2 regions of the Embleya sp. NPDC020886 genome follow, and region 1 is predicted to be linked to the other one. Evidence: predicted binding sites of a transcription regulator. Region 1 holds the regulator's gene; the other holds the start of a gene.

Region 1 (7,628 bases):
ACGCGGGCAATACCAGGTACTGCAACCCGATCACCGGGTCGGCCACGATCGACTCGTGTCCACCCGGCGGCAACAACCGCCAGGTCACCGCGAACAGCAGCACCAGCAACACCCCGGTGACGAACACCGGCACGGTCAGCGAGACCGAGTCGACCGCGCTCAGCAGCGCGCGCGGGACACGGCCGCGGGCGGTGGCGCCGAGCACGCCGAGGATCGGGCCGAGCACCAGCATCAGCACCAGGGCGCCCAGCGCGAGTGCGAGCGTGTTGCCGAACCGGGCCCCGATCAGGTCGGTGATCCGCCCGCCGATCAGGTACGACCGGCCCGGGTCACCGGTGAGCAGGTCGCCGATCCAGGAGAAGTACTGGGCCGGGAAAGGCCGGTCGAGGCCGAGGTCGGCGCGGATCGCGGCGACCGTTTCGGGAGAGGGATCGGAGCCCGCGAGCGTGGTCGCCGGATCGCCCGGGATCAGCCGCAGGATGGCGAAGATCGCGAACGAGGCGAGCACCAGCACGAGCAGGGCCGAGGGCAGTCGGCGCAGGAGGTAGCCGCTCATCTCAGCCCGCCAGGTACGCGTCGTCGAGCACGGTCGCGTTGTAGCGGTTCTGTCGCACGTCGCGCAGCTTCGCGGTGGCCGGCTGCACATTGGTCAGCACCGCGAGGTCGATGATGAACTGCCGGTCCAGCAGCGCCCGACCCAGTTCGGCGTAGGCGACCTTGGCCGCCGCCGAGCGCGCGTCGGTCTGGTTCCAGGCGCGTTGCACGATCTCGGTGTACGCGGGGTCGACGAACTTCGAGGTGTTCCTGGCCTCGTTGAACGGATACGCGCTGACCGCGAGCGTGGCTGGCTGGTTGGACGCGAAGCCGTGCGTGCCGGTCCACAGGGCCGGCATCGTCTGCGCGATCAACCGGGCCTGGAACTTGGCCGGATCCAGCGGTTCGAGGGTGGTCTGGACACCGACCCGGGCCAGATCGAACTGCACCATCTGGGCCACCGCCGGAGCCGTGCTCAAGAACGCCATCGGCAGGTCGAGGCCGCCGCCGTGGCCCGCCTCGGCCAACAGCGCCTTGGCCCGGGCCGGGTCGTGCGGGTAACGATTCGCGTCCGCGTCGGTGTATGCCGGCGAGGACTTGGGCCACGGCGCGGCCGAGGCGAGCCCGTAGCCGCCCAGCGCCTGCTTGACGATCCGGTCCCGGTCGACCGCGAAGGACAGTGCCTGGCGCACCCGCTGGTCGTCCAGCGGGGCGACCGAGGTGTTCACCCCGAGGTAGATGTTGCCCGAACCCTGGTCGTATTCGCGCAGATCGAGCGCCTTGTCGTCGCGCAACGGCACGATGTCGCGCCCACCGAGGCCGGCGGCCAGATGGCTCTGGCCGCTGCGCAGCGAGGCGATCAGCGCGTCCGGCTGCGGGACCACCCGGATCTCCACCGCGTCCAGGTAGGGCCGCTCGGGCACCCAATACCTCGGATTGCGGTCCAGCACCAGCGAGGTGCCCGGGGTCCAGGTCTTCCACACGAAGGGGCCGGTGCCGACCACGTTCCGGCCCAGCACCGCGTCCTCGACCGACTCCTTGGCGGAGATCACCATGAACTCGAACAGGTCGAAGATGTTGGCCACGGGATGGGCCAGCCGCAGCGTGAGGCGATGCGGCGAGGCGATGTCGAAGCCGGTGACCGCCAGCGCGGTGGCCCGCAACTGGGCGCTGCGCTGCGGGTTCTGCAGGTTCTGCACCGCGAACACCACGTCCTCGGCGGTGAACGGGCGCCCGTTGTGGAAGACGACGTCCTCGCGCAGGGTCAGCGTGATCGCCTTGCCGTCCGGCGCGATCTGCCATCCGGTGGCCAGTTCGGGTTGTGGATCGAGCCCGCCGGGGGCGTAGTGGGTCAGGGTGTTGAAGACCAGCCGATGAATGCTGAACATCGGGCCCTGGGTGAACAACAGGGCCGGGGTCAGATCGGCGAGGGTGGCCACTCTGAGTGTGCCGCCGCGCCTGGGTCTGCCCGCCGCCCCGGCCGGCGCGGTCTTGTCCCGGTCCACCGCCGAGCGGCAGCCGGCGAGGCCCAGCAGGGCGGCGCCCGTACCGATTCCCTGGACGAGCCGGCGACGGCTCAACATGTCGACGAAGGTGGGTGAAACGGACATTCGGACTCCTGGAAGGCAGGTTTGCGCGCACGCCGAATCGCGGCCGGTTCGCACGCGAACGGCATCGGGGCGTGGCGAGGGAGACCGCCGGCGGACCCGGGCAGGGGTCGGCCGCACGCGGTCGGGTGCGACGAACGGTCGGGGGAGAGCCGGGAAAGTGCCCGCGCGGTGCCGAGCGGGATCAGGCGCGCGTGGGCGCGCCGATCGTGGGGGTCACGCGCGGTTCGGGGGTGGTCCTACCGGGAGTGTGGAACTCCGGTCAGCGGACGGGCCGGACGGCACAGATCGCGCTGGCCTGTCGACGAAGGTCGACATGGCGGCGCGTCACGAGGCCGACGTCACGGTGGTTCACGAAATGGAGAGTTGCAGCCGGCTGCTGCGGTGGTCAACGAACAATCCGCCCGCGTCTCACATCTCGGACGGTGCTGTCACGAAATCGATCAATTCCTCCACCTTTCCCAGCAGCGCCGGCTCCAGGTCGCGGTACGAATCCACCGCCGCGAGGATCCGACGCCAGGCCCGCGGCGGGTCCACCGGCCAGCCGAGCGCCGTGCAGACCCCTTCCTTCCAGGGCACTTCGCGCGGTACGTCCGGCCAGGCCGCGATGCCCACCGACGCCGGCCGGACCGCCTGCCACACGTCGATATAGGGGTGTCCCACCACGAGCACCTGATCGCCGGTCACCCGCGCGGCGATCCGGCTCTCCTTCGAACCGGGCACCAGGTGGTCCACCAACACGCCCAGCCGCCGACCCGGGCCCGGCGCGAACTCGCGCACCACCGCCGGGAGATCGTCGATGCCTTCCAGATACTCCACGACCACGCCCTCGATCCGCAGGTCGTCGCCCCACACCCGCTCGACCAACTCGGCGTCGTGCCGACCCTCCACATAGATCCGACCGGCCCGCGCCACCCTGGCCCGAGCGCCACGCACCGCCACCGAACCGGACGCGGTCCGCCCGGGGGTGCGCGCCGGGCCCGGCGCCCGCGGGCGGACCAGGGTGACCACCTCGCCGTCGATCAGGAAGGCGCGCGGATCCAGCGGGAAGACCCGGAGCCGGCCGTGCCGATCCTCCAGCGTGACGGTGAACCCCTCGGGCGTCTTCTCCACCCGGACCACCGCGCCGCAAAAGCCGGTCGAGGCCTCCTCCACCACCAGATCGCGTTCGGCCTCGACCTCGGGGACGGGCTTGTCCTTCTTCCATCCCGGGATCAGCGACTCGGGTCCATGGCTGCGCATGGCAGTGACGCTAGTCGGGTGACGGTACGTCAGTCCGGTACGACGCGCCCGGCGGCGACCTCGGCCAGCCAACGGTTCTGCCGAACCACGAACTCCTCGTCCACCACCGCACCGTGTCCGGGCAGCCAGACACTCGCGTCCAGCGCACGCACCCGGGCCAGCGAATCGCTCCACTCGGCGGCGAACGCGTCCGAGCCGAACAGCGGCGGCCCGCTCTCCTCCACCATGTCGCCGGCGATCAGCACCCCGCAGTCGGGCACGTGGACGACCACATCGTGGTCGGTGTGTCCACGGCCCGGCGCGTACAACACCACCTCGCGCCCGCCCAGGTCCACCGTGACCGGCTGCTCGCGGGCCACCAGGCGGGTCGGCGGCACGATCCGCGCGGCATTCATCAGGCCAGGGTCGAAGCCGTACGAGATGCCGCTCGCGCGACCGGCGTCGCCGCGCCGCTCCAGATACTCCGGCAGCTCCGCGTGGCCCCAGATCTCGGCGTCCGGGAAGGTCCGCAGCACCTCGTCGTTGCCGAAGCAGTGATCGAAGTGACCGTGTGTGTTCACCACCGCGACCACCCGGTCGGGCAGCCCGTGCGTGGGCAGCTCCCGGGCGAGTGAGGCCAACAGCTCTGCCGCCTCGCGGTCGTGCGATCCGGTGTCCACGAGCAGGATCCCGTCCCGGCCCGTGACGACCGCCACATTCAGTTCCAGGCCGGGCAGCCGGCGGCGCAGGACGCCCGGTGCGATCGGCTCCCAGGTGGCGTGTTTCGGCTGTTCGGCGCGTAGCATGCGTCAACCTTGGCACGGACGCAGGGGTACGGTCCGGATCGGGTGACCCGTACACTGGCACTCGGCGGGACGGAGTGCCAACCAGCACGACGAATCGCCGCAGACGGGACACGGCAACGGGTGGAAGAACCGGTCAGGGAGGTGCGCACCATGCTCGACGATCGTAAGCAGGACGTGCTGCGCGCCATCGTGCAGGACTATGTGGCGACCCAGGAACCGGTGGGTTCCAAGGCGCTCGCGGACCGACACAACCTCGGGGTCTCCCCGGCCACCATTCGCAACGACATGGCCGCGCTGGAGGAGGAGGGCTACATCACGCAGCCCCACACCAGCGCCGGTCGCGTGCCCACGGACAAGGGCTACCGGCTGTTCGTCGACCGCCTCGCGGGTGTCAAGCCGCTGTCGGGCGCCGAGCGTCGGGCGATCCAGACCTTCCTGGCCGGTGCGGTGGACCTGGACGACGTGGTGGGCCGGACGGTGCGGCTGCTGGCGCAGCTCACCCATCAGGTCGCCGTCGTGCAGTACCCCTCGCTGACCCGCTCGACGATCCGGCACGTCGAACTGCTCACCCTCGCGCCCACCCGGGTGATGCTCGTGCTGATCACCAGCACGGGTCGGGTCGAGCAGCGGGTGATGGACACACCGGGCCCGGTCGGCGAGAACCTGCTCGCCGACGTCCGGGCGCGGCTGAACAGCCGGATCACCGGCAAGCGGTTCGCCGATGTGCCGTTGCTGATCCAGGATCTCGCCGAGCCGTTCACCGCCGAGGAACGGCCGATCGTGGCGGGCATCCTGGCCACCCTGCTCGACACCCTGGTCGAGCACAAGGAAGAGAAGGTCGTCCTGGCCGGGACGGCCAACCTGACCCGTTTCGGCATGGACTTCCCGAACACGATCCGCCCGGTCCTCGAAGCACTGGAGGAACACGTCGTGCTGCTGCGCCTGTTGGGCGAGGCGACCGACCCGGGCATGGTCGTGCGGATCGGACACGAGAACATGCACGAAGGACTGGCCGCGACCTCGGTGGTCGCCGTCGGATACGGCAGTGGGCAGGAAACGCTGGCGAAGCTCGGGGTGCTCGGGCCGACCCGGATGGACTACCCCGGAACGATGGGAGCGGTGCGCGCCGTGGCTCGGTACGTCGGACAGATTCTCGCGGAGTCGTAGAGTTGGCTACCGATTACTACGAGGTCCTCGGGGTACGGCGGGACGCCACCCCGGAGGAAATCAAGAAGGCCTTCCGCCGGCTTGCTCGGGAGCTGCACCCGGACGTCAATCCGGACCCGAAGACGCAGGACCGGTTCAAGGAGATCAACAACGCCTACGAGGTCCTCTCGGACCCGCAGAAGCGACAGATGTACGACCTCGGCGGCGACCCGCTGTCCTCCGGGGGCGGCGGGGGCGGCGGCTTCGGCCAGGCCGGCTTCGGCTTCAGCGACATCATGGACGCGTTCTTCGGCCAGGCCAGCCAGCGCGGACCGCGCTCGCGTACGCGCCGCGGCCAGGACGCGATGATCCGGATCGAGATCACCCTCGAAGAGGCCGCGTTCGGCACCACCCGGGAGATCCAGGTGGACACCGCCGTCACGTGCAACACGTGCAACGGCGAGGGCGCCGCCCCGGGTACCTCGGCACAGACCTGCGACATGTGTCGCGGGCGCGGCGAGGTCAGCCAGGTCACCAAGTCCTTCCTGGGCCAGGTCATGACGTCGCGGCCGTGTCCGCAGTGTCAGGGCTTCGGCACCGTGGTCCCGCACCCGTGCCCCGAGTGCGCGGGCGACGGCCGGATCCGCGCGCGGCGCACGCTCACCGTCAAGATCCCGGCGGGCGTGGACAGCGGCACCCGGATCCAGCTCGCGGGCGAGGGCGAGGTCGGCCCCGGCGGCGGCCCGGCCGGCGACCTCTACGTGGAGATCGTCGAGGTCCCGCACACCACCTTCCAGCGGCGCGGCGACGACCTGCACTGCACGGTCACCATCCCGATGACGGCGGCGTCGCTGGGCACCAAGGTGCCGTTGCAGACGCTGGACGGCACCGAGGAGATCGACATCCGCCCGGGCACCCAGTCGGGCCAGTCGATCCCGCTGCACGGACGCGGCATCACCCACCTGCGCGGCGGCGGTCGGGGCGACCTGATCGTGCACGTCGAGGTGCAGACGCCGAACAAGCTCGACCCCGAGCAGGAGGAGCTGCTGCGGCGGCTCGCCAAGCTGCGCGGCGAGGAACGGCCCTCCGGCCAGTTCACGCCGGGCCAGCAGGGCCTGTTCTCCCGGCTCAAGGACGCGTTCAACGGCCGATGAGGCCGGCTGCGGCGCGCGCGGGTGTTCTACGCGCGCGCCGCGTCGTCGTAGCGCGCCGGACGGGCCGAAATCGCCCGATCCGGCGCTCGGTCGCGCATTGACCTCGGACGGTGGCGCGAGTTCGGGTCGAGGACACGCCCTAGGCTTGGTCGGGTGACGCGAGCCGAGCCGTCCTTGAGCGAACGGGGAGCATGATGCCGACGACCACCGACCCGACCCGGCTGACCGCGCTGCCGATCGTGCAGGCGCCGATGGCGGGGGCGGCCGGATCCGCGCTCGCGGCCGAGGTCGCGCGCGCGGGCGGGCTCGGCTTCCTGGCCGCCGGGTATCGCTCGGCCGACGCGCTGGCCGCCGAGATCGAGGAACTGCGCGCGCTGATCGGCGACGCGCCGTTCGGGGTGAACGCGTTCATGCCGCACCCCGCGCCCACCCGGGCCCAGGACGAGCGCACCCGGCGCTACGCGACCTCGCTGGCCCGGGCCGCCGCACACTACGGAGGCACCGTCGGCACGCCCGCCCCCGGCTCGGAGCGGGACGACTGGGACGCCAAGCTCGCGTTGCTGCTCGCCCACCCCGTCCCGGTGGTGAGCTTCACCTTCGGCCTGCCCGACCTCGACGCGATCGGCGCGTTGCGCGCCGCCGGCACGTCGACCGTGGCCACCGTGACCACGCCCGAGGAGGCCCGCCTCGCGAGCGCAGCCGGGGTCGACGCGCTGTGCGTGCAGGGCATCGAGGCCGGCGGCCACCAGGGCGGCTTCGCCAACCCGGACGCCCCCGCCCCGTACGGCCTGCTCACCCTGCTCACCCTGATCGCCGCCGAGACCGAGCTGCCGCTGATCGCCGCCGGCGGCCTGATGACCGGCCGCCAGATCGAGGCGGTGCGGCTCGCCGGCGCGAGTGCCGCCCAACTGGGCACCGCCTTCCTGCGCTGCCCGGAAGCCATCGCGCCCGCCGCGCACAAGGCCGCGCTGGCCGACCCGGCCTTCGATCGCAGCGTGCTCACCCGCGCCTTCTCCGGCCGCTGGGCCAGGGGACTGCACAACGGCTTCGTGGCCCGCCACGAGGCCGAGGCCCCCGGCGTCTACCCCTACGTCCATCACCTGGTCTCGCCGATCCGCAAGGCCGCCGCCGCCCGGGGCGAGGCCGACGGCCTGGCCCTG
Region 2 (7,628 bases), on a different contig from region 1:
CGGTCGCCGAAGGGGACGGCGCGTGCAACGACGGGGACGCGTGTCTGTACTACAACTCGAACACCAAGGGCGCGCGTTTCGACCATCGGTACAACCTGTCGAACTACGCCGGTTACACGTTCATGCGCTCCCCGGACGGCGGCAGCGGCACGGGGGTGCCGGTGAAGAACCACGCCGCGTCGGTGTGGAACAACGACCCGACGCACGTGCTGCGGATCTACTACGGCAGCAACTATCAAGGTCCGATGCAGGAGATCGGCCCGAAGTCGACGGCCAATCTCGACCCGGCGCTGAAGAACAACAACGCGTCGGGCAGTTGGACCGCGCAGTAGGGCGCCCGCGCCACGCGCCGGCCACGATCGCGCTGCTGTGCCTCGCGCTGGCCGGCTGCACCGGGGCCGGCGACCGCGCCGACCACCCACCCGCGGCCGACCGCGCGTCGGGCGCCCCGCCGCCGGCGGCGACCCCGGTGACCGGCGACGTGAGCGGGCTCGACCTGCCGATCGCGGCCTACCTGCCGACCCCGGAGCAGCGTGCCCGGCGGGCCTCGGCCGAGCTGGTGCTGATCCGGGACTGCCTGGCCCCGCTGGGCCTGACCTACCAGGCGCCGCCGGCCGCGGCCGGTGGGCCCGTGTCGAAGTCGCGCACCGAGCGCCGGTACGGCGTGGGCGACGCGGTCGAGGTTGGCACCTGGGGCTTTCGGCCGCCGGGCGCCGTCGCCGGCGGTACGGACAAGCCGAGCGGGCCGGCGCCGAGCCGGGAGCTGGCGGTGGCGCTGTACGGCGAGGCGGGCGCGGACGGGGTGCCGCCGGATCCGACCGAGGGCCGCGATCGGCCGGGGCCGGGCTGCCTGGGCCGGGCGCGGTTCGCGCTGGGCGTGGATCCGGCGCTGGAGCGCGCGGCGCTGCCGGGTCGACTCGACGTGGAGTCGTTCGAGCGATCGCGGGCCGATCCCCGGGTGCTTCGGGTGTTGGCGCAGTGGTCGACCTGCATGCGCGCGAGGGGGTTCGACTACCCGGACCCGTTGGCGGCGGGCGGTGATCCGGCGTGGGACACGCCCACACCGAGCGCGCGCGAGATCGCCGCGGCGAGGGCGACGGTGGCCTGCAAGACGCAGTACGACGTGGCGGGCACCTGGTACGCGGTCGACGTGGCCTATCAGCGGCAGGCGATCGAGCGTGAGGCGGTGGCGCTGGCCCGGGTGCGGGCGAACGAGGAGGAGTGCGCCCGCCGGGTCGGCGCGGTGCTGGGCGACTAGGCCCTGTCCGGCGGCCGGCCGGAAATCGCCCTCAGCGGTCGACCAGGCGGGTCCGCGCGCGGTACTCGGGAACGGTCGTCATCGGCGGCCGTTCCCGGGCCGCGACGTCGTGGGTACGCAGCCGGAAACCCTCCTCGTCCCGCTCGAACTGGGTCAGTGCGGTGCTCAGCTCGTCCGGGTGCGCGCCCGTGGGGCCGCGGCGCAGTCGACGCTCGACGGCCTGGAGTATCTCCGCCGCCATCCGGCCGAGTCCGGCCTCGTCCTGGTGGCTGTGTCGGCGCACGCCCACATCCACCTGGGCCATCGCGTCCAGGCCGACCAGGCGCAGGGTGTCCACGAGCATCGCGGTCTCGATGCCGTAGCCGCACGGGAAGGGCAACTGTTCCAGGAGCGAGCGCCGGGCCGCGTATTCGCCGCCGAGCGGCTGGACGAAACCGGCGAGTTCCGGCCAATGCAGATTCAGCAGCGGGCGTGCGACCAATTCGGTGACCCGGCCGCCGCCCGCGGGCACGATCGTGTCGCCGATCTCCAGCGGCCGGTCGTACATGGCCTTGACCAGTTGCACCGAGGGGTCGGTCAGCAGCGGGCCCAGGATCCCGGTGACGAAGTCCGCCGAGAAGTCCTTCAGATCGGCGTCCACGAACGCCACGATGTCGCCGTCGGTGACCAGGAGCGAGCGCCACAACACCTCGCCCTTGCCGCGCACGGTCGCCAGCGTGGGCAGGATGTCGTCGCGGTGCACGACCCGGGCGCCCGCGTCGGCGGCGACCCTGCCGGTGTCGTCGGTGGATCCGGAGTCGACCACCACCAGCTCGTCCACCAGCGGCGATCGCTCGATCAGCTCGGTCCGGATCACCTTGACGATGTCCCCGACGGTCGCCGCCTCGTTCAACGCGGGCAGGACGACGCTGACCCGGGTGTCGCGTTTGGCGTCAAGAAGCTTGTCGACGGGCCAGTCGGCGGCGACGGAGGACCGTCGTCGAAGCCAGGCGCTCACCTCGGGCTGCACGTTCGAATTCCCCTGTCGTCGCCGGTGTTCCGGCCTCGGTCGCGGCCACCCTTTATCGTCTCGCGAGGTGGACCGGATGATCGACGCGGCACCGGTTCGGTTACAGTCGTCGTCACCGGATACGACGATCGCACGTCGAGCCGGACAAACGCGGACCGGCCACCTTGCGAAGGGTGTGTCCACCGCCATAGCAGCTCATCCAGAGGGGCAGAGGGAACGGCCCGTTGAAGCCCCGGCAACCATCCGATCGTCATTCCTCGTGACGCGCTTTCGGCGCGAGCGAGCGCCGGCGGTCGGACAGGTGCCAAGTCCGGCCCGTGGGACCCCACGGGTAAAGATGAGGACAGAAAGGCCCTCGCCATGGCGACACCCACCGCCACCCGCTCCACCAGCGCCACCTCCACCCCCTTCGGTCCGGCCGTCGCGCTGTCGTGTCGCGAGTGCGGCGAACGCACCGAACTCGGCCCGAAGTACGCCTGCGAGTCCTGTTTCGGCCCGCTCGAGGTCGCCTACGACTTCGGCACCGTGACGCGCGAGCAGATCGAGGCCGGCCCGCAGAACATCTGGCGTTACGCGCCGCTCCTGCCGGTCTCGGCCGACGTCGCCTCCCGCCCCAATCTGAACCCCGGTTTCACCAAGCTCGTCCGGGCCGAGAACCTGGGCCGCGAGCTGGGCATCGCGAAGCTCCACGTCAAGGACGACTCGGGCAACCCGACGCACTCCTTCAAGGACCGCGTGGTCGCGATCGCCGTCGAGGCCGCCCGCACCTTCGGTTTCACCACCCTCTCCTGCTCCTCCACCGGCAACCTGGCCGGCGCGGTGGGTGCCGCCGCCGCTCGGGCGGGCCTGCGGAGCTGCGTGTTCATCCCGGCCGACCTGGAGGCCGGCAAGGTCGTCACGGCGGCCGTCTACGGCGGCGAGCTGGTCGCCATCGAAGGCACCTACGACGAGGTCAACCGGTTCTGTTCGGAGCTGATCGGCGACCCGGCCGGTGAGGACTGGGGCTTCGTCAACGTGAACCTGCGGCCGTACTACGGCGAGGGTTCCAAGACGCTCGCCTACGAGATCGCCGAACAGCTCGGCTGGCGACTGCCCGAGCAGATCGTGATCCCGATCGCGTCCGGTTCGCAGCTCACCAAGATCGACAAGGGCTTCCGCGAGCTGATCGCGCTCGGCCTGGTCGAGGACGCGCCGTACAAGATCTTCGGCGCGCAGGCGACCGGGTGCTCCCCGGTGGCCGCCGCGTGGAAGTCCGGCCACGACGTGATCCGCCCGGTGCGGCCGGACACGATCGCCAAGTCGCTCGCGATCGGCAACCCGGCCGACGGCCCCTACGTGCTGGACGTGTGCAAGCGCACCGGCGGCGCGGTGGAGGACGTGACCGACGCCGAGGTGGTCGAGGCGATGAAGCTGCTGGCGCGCACCGAGGGCATCTTCGGCGAGACGGCGGGCGGCGTGACCGTCGGTTGCCTGCGCAAGCTGCTCGCGTCCGGCGCGCTGGACCCGGACGCCGAGACGGTCGTGCTCAACACGGGCGACGGCCTCAAGACGTTGGACGCGGTCACGCCGACCACCGGCGCCACCGCGACCATTCGACCCACTCTGGATTCCTTCCGAAAGGCCGGCCTGGCATGAGCGTCTCCGTTCGCATCCCGACGATCCTGCGCACCTACACGGGCGGGGCGGCCGAGGTGTCCGCCGAGGGGACGACCCTCGCCGAGGTTCTGGATGCCTTGGAAAAGGACCACACCGGAATTCGCGCGCGCATCCTCGACGACGAGGGCAAGCTGCGTCGCTTTGTGAATCTGTACGTGGACGACGAGGATGTGCGCTTCGCGGACGGGCTCGCCACGGCGATCCCCGACAAGGGCACCGTTTCGATCATCCCGGCGGTCGCCGGCGGTTGCTGACGCGATAGGCCGACGGTCCCGATCTTCATCGAGTCGGGCCCGAAACGGAACCGAGAAATCCGCCGTCCGGGGCTCCGGGCGGCGGATTTCTTGGTCTCCTCGAAGTTGTGCGTTACACGTGTTTAAACAGGTCCATTTCCGCGCTTTGGCGGCGACGCGTCGGTAAACCCGTGGTCGGGATCACATCCGTTTTGTGCGCAAAGTCGCTTTCCTGATGAATTGAAATACGGCCTTCATGACAATTCGCGAGGAATGCGAGTTTTATTCACTCGGGAATTGTCGTCCGATTGACCTGTTGCTCCGGGCATCCGTCCGGATACATTCAGCCGCGGTCGTAGCGGAAGGCCGGGTCCTTCTGGATACGAACCCGGAGCTGCGACGTGCAGTATCCGTGAAAGGGCCAGTAACAGGGGAGTTAGGAATGGCTCAGGGCGCCGTCAAGTGGTTCAACGCGGAGAAGGGGTACGGCTTCATCGCGGTCGACGGTGGTGCGGACGTTTTCGTCCACTACAGCGCGATCCAGATGGACGGGTACCGGACGCTCGAGGAGGGGCAGCGAGTCGAGTTCGAGATCTCGCAGGGGCAGAAGGGGCCGCAGGCCGACATGGTCCGCGTCACCGCCTGAACCAGGGAGCAATCCGCTCCTCTGCTTGAAACGGTCCACACCACGGACTGCACGACACACCGCAGCACACATCCTGTCCGATCTCCCGTTCTCCCCGCCGATCCCTCGTCGGATCGGCGGATCGGGTTCGATCGGTGACCGGGGCCCGGCCTTCCCGCCACGCGGGGGCCGGGCCCCGGTCGTTGTGCGTCCGGGCCCGTGCCCGCATCCGGCCCCCGGCGCGCGGGCTCCCCGTCGCGCGGGCGATCACGGTGGGCGCGACCCCGCCGGACCCGGCCCCACGTGCGACACGCGCGGGGGTACGCGCGGAGGGGTCGGGACCCGCCGTTGCGCTTGCACTCGGCATGGTCGAGTGCTAATCATTGGCGTTAGCACTCTGGATGTGAGAGTGACAGAAACGGACCGGGCCGGTGAGGCTCGGCACCCGTGAGGGAGGGATCCTCGCGGTGGTCGGGTCGTCCGTCGCGGGCGCCAGTGCGGTCCGGCACTCACCCCCGTTCTGGGAGGACTTCACCACATGGCCAAGATCATCGCGTTCAACGAGGAAGCGCGCCGCGGCCTCGAGCGCGGGATGAACCAGCTCGCCGACGCCGTCAAGGTCACGCTGGGCCCCAAGGGCCGCAACGTCGTGCTCGAGAAGAAGTGGGGTGCGCCCACCATCACCAACGATGGTGTGAGCATCGCCAAGGAGATCGAGCTCGAGGACCCGTACGAGAAGATCGGTGCCGAGCTGGTCAAGGAGGTCGCGAAGAAGACGGACGACGTCGCCGGTGACGGTACGACGACCGCGACCGTCCTCGCCCAGGCGCTCGTTCGCGAGGGCCTGCGCAACGTGGCCGCCGGCGCGAACCCGATGGCCCTCAAGCGTGGCATCGAGAAGGCCGTCGAGGCCGTCTCCGAGCAGCTTCTCGCGCTTGCCAAGGACGTCGAGACGAAGGAGCAGATCGCCTCCACCGCCTCGATCTCCGCCGCTGACCCCCTGATCGGCGAGATGATCGCCGAGGCCATGGACAAGGTCGGCAAGGAAGGCGTCATCACCGTCGAGGAGAGCAACACCTTCGGTCTCGAGCTCGAGCTCACCGAGGGCATGCGCTTCGACAAGGGCTACATCTCGCCGTACTTCGCGACCGACATGGAGCGCATGGAGGCCGTCCTCGAAGACGCCTACGTGCTCATCGTCAACTCGAAGATCACCTCGGTGAAGGACCTCCTCCCGCTGCTGGAGAAGGTCATGCAGTCGGGCAAGCCGCTCATGATCATCTCCGAGGACGTCGAGGGCGAGGCCCTGGCCACGCTCGTCGTCAACAAGATCCGCGGCACCTTCAAGTCCGTCGCCGTCAAGGCCCCGGGCTTCGGCGACCGTCGCAAGGCCATGCTCGGCGACATCGCCATCCTCACCGGTGGCCAGGTCATCTCCGAGGAGGTCGGCCTCAAGCTCGACACCGCGGGTCTCGAACTCCTCGGCCGCGCCCGCAAGGTCGTCGTCACCAAGGACGAGACCACCATCGTCGACGGCGCCGGTGACTCGGACCAGGTCGCGGGTCGGGTCAACCAGATCCGCGCCGAGATCGAGAACTCCGACTCGGACTACGACCGCGAGAAGCTCCAGGAGCGCCTGGCGAAGCTCGCGGGCGGCGTGGCGGTCATCAAGGCCGGTGCCGCGACCGAGGTCGAGCTCAAGGAGCGCAAGCACCGCATCGAGGACGCGGTGCGCAACGCGAAGGCCGCCGTCGAAGAGGGCATCGTCGCCGGTGGTGGCGTGGCCCTGCTCCAGGCGTCCACCATCGCGTTCGACAAGCTCGAGCTGGACGGCGACGAGGCCACCGGCGCGAACATCGTGCGCCTGGCCGTCGAGGCCCCGCTCAAGCAGATCGCGGTCAACGCCGGCCTCGAGGGCGGCGTGGTTGTGGAGAAGGTGCGCAACCTGACCCCGGGTCACGGCCTCAACGCCGCGACCGGCGAGTACGTGGACCTCATCGCCGAGGGCATCATCGACCCGGCGAAGGTCACCCGTTCCGCGCTGCAGAACGCCGCGTCGATCGCCGCGCTGTTCCTGACCACCGAGGCCGTCATCGCCGACAAGCCGGAGAAGAACCCGGCCCCGGCCGGCGGCGCTCCGGACATGGGCGGCATGGACTTCTGATCCGCTGAGGGTCGCCAGACCCACACGGCCGGTCGTTCGACGAACGAGGCGGTCCCCTTCGGGGGGCCGCCTCGTTCGCGTTTCCGCGTGTTCGAGCCGTGTTCGCTCGTTCGAGTGGGGGTGGCGACTTACCCTGAAATGGTCTCCGGGCGGCCATGGCGTCGTTCTGGTACGGCCTGGATCGAGGTAGGCGAGGTGGACGAGACGACCGCACCCGGGATCGATGTGGGCGTCGCCTGGCGCGAAATCGTGACCATGTGGCAGGGATTGGACGTGCCCGAAGGCCGGCGCGCCGAGTTCGACGGAGAGAACATCACGATGTCGCCACCACCCCTACACGGGCACGAACCGGTCGTCGACCGCTGGGATCCCACAGGACCGTCCGTAACCCTGTTCTCCGAACCCGATGGTGGACAGTACCGACGGTTCCTTCACGTTGCATACGGCAAAACGATCAGGATCCCCGAACCCTTCGGGATCGACCTGGACACCTCGGACTTCCCCCGCTGAGCCGATATTCGCCGGCATCGGCGGTCACTCGCTCGTAGGCTCGTGATGCGACCGCGGGAACTACGTGTTCCTTCTGTCTTGGCGTACAAGCGCTTTCGGGGTGCTTGGGGTTCGAATCCCTGTCCGGGACCCGTGACCTGCCCGCGGTCGCACGCCATTGCACCCGGGGAACT

The links. The regulator HrcA, encoded in region 1, represses chaperone genes, less so after heat shock. The targets are predictions, from matches to a motif close to TTNGCACTCNGNNNNNCNGAGTGCNAA.
Region 2: a site for HrcA is predicted at 5,135-5,161, ahead of groL (chaperonin GroEL). Genes of this name have one in related genera too.

The regions. Positions count from the first base shown of each region.
Region 1 covers NZ_JBIRRX010000004.1:408,548-416,175, forward strand. Annotated here, with positions in the region: gene ACH4U8_RS16850 (ABC transporter permease) at 1-556, opposite strand, end outside; gene ACH4U8_RS16855 (ABC transporter substrate-binding protein) at 558-2,144, opposite strand; gene ACH4U8_RS16860 (putative leader peptide) at 2,404-2,496, opposite strand; gene ACH4U8_RS16865 (DUF3097 domain-containing protein) at 2,553-3,383, opposite strand; gene ACH4U8_RS16870 (MBL fold metallo-hydrolase) at 3,413-4,168, opposite strand; gene hrcA (heat-inducible transcriptional repressor HrcA) at 4,319-5,335, shown strand; gene dnaJ (molecular chaperone DnaJ) at 5,338-6,468, shown strand; gene ACH4U8_RS16885 (NAD(P)H-dependent flavin oxidoreductase) at 6,663-7,628, shown strand, end outside.
Region 2 covers NZ_JBIRRX010000008.1:392,924-400,551, reverse strand. Annotated here, with positions in the region: gene ACH4U8_RS28035 (peptidase inhibitor family I36 protein) at 1-332, shown strand, start outside; gene ACH4U8_RS28030 (hypothetical protein) at 317-1,258, shown strand; gene ACH4U8_RS28025 (glucosyl-3-phosphoglycerate synthase) at 1,290-2,267, opposite strand; SAM riboswitch class I at 2,460-2,611, shown strand; gene thrC (threonine synthase) at 2,628-3,902, shown strand; gene ACH4U8_RS28015 (ubiquitin-like small modifier protein 1) at 3,899-4,177, shown strand; gene ACH4U8_RS28010 (cold-shock protein) at 4,599-4,802, shown strand; gene groL (chaperonin GroEL) at 5,320-6,945, shown strand; gene ACH4U8_RS28000 (hypothetical protein) at 7,141-7,455, shown strand.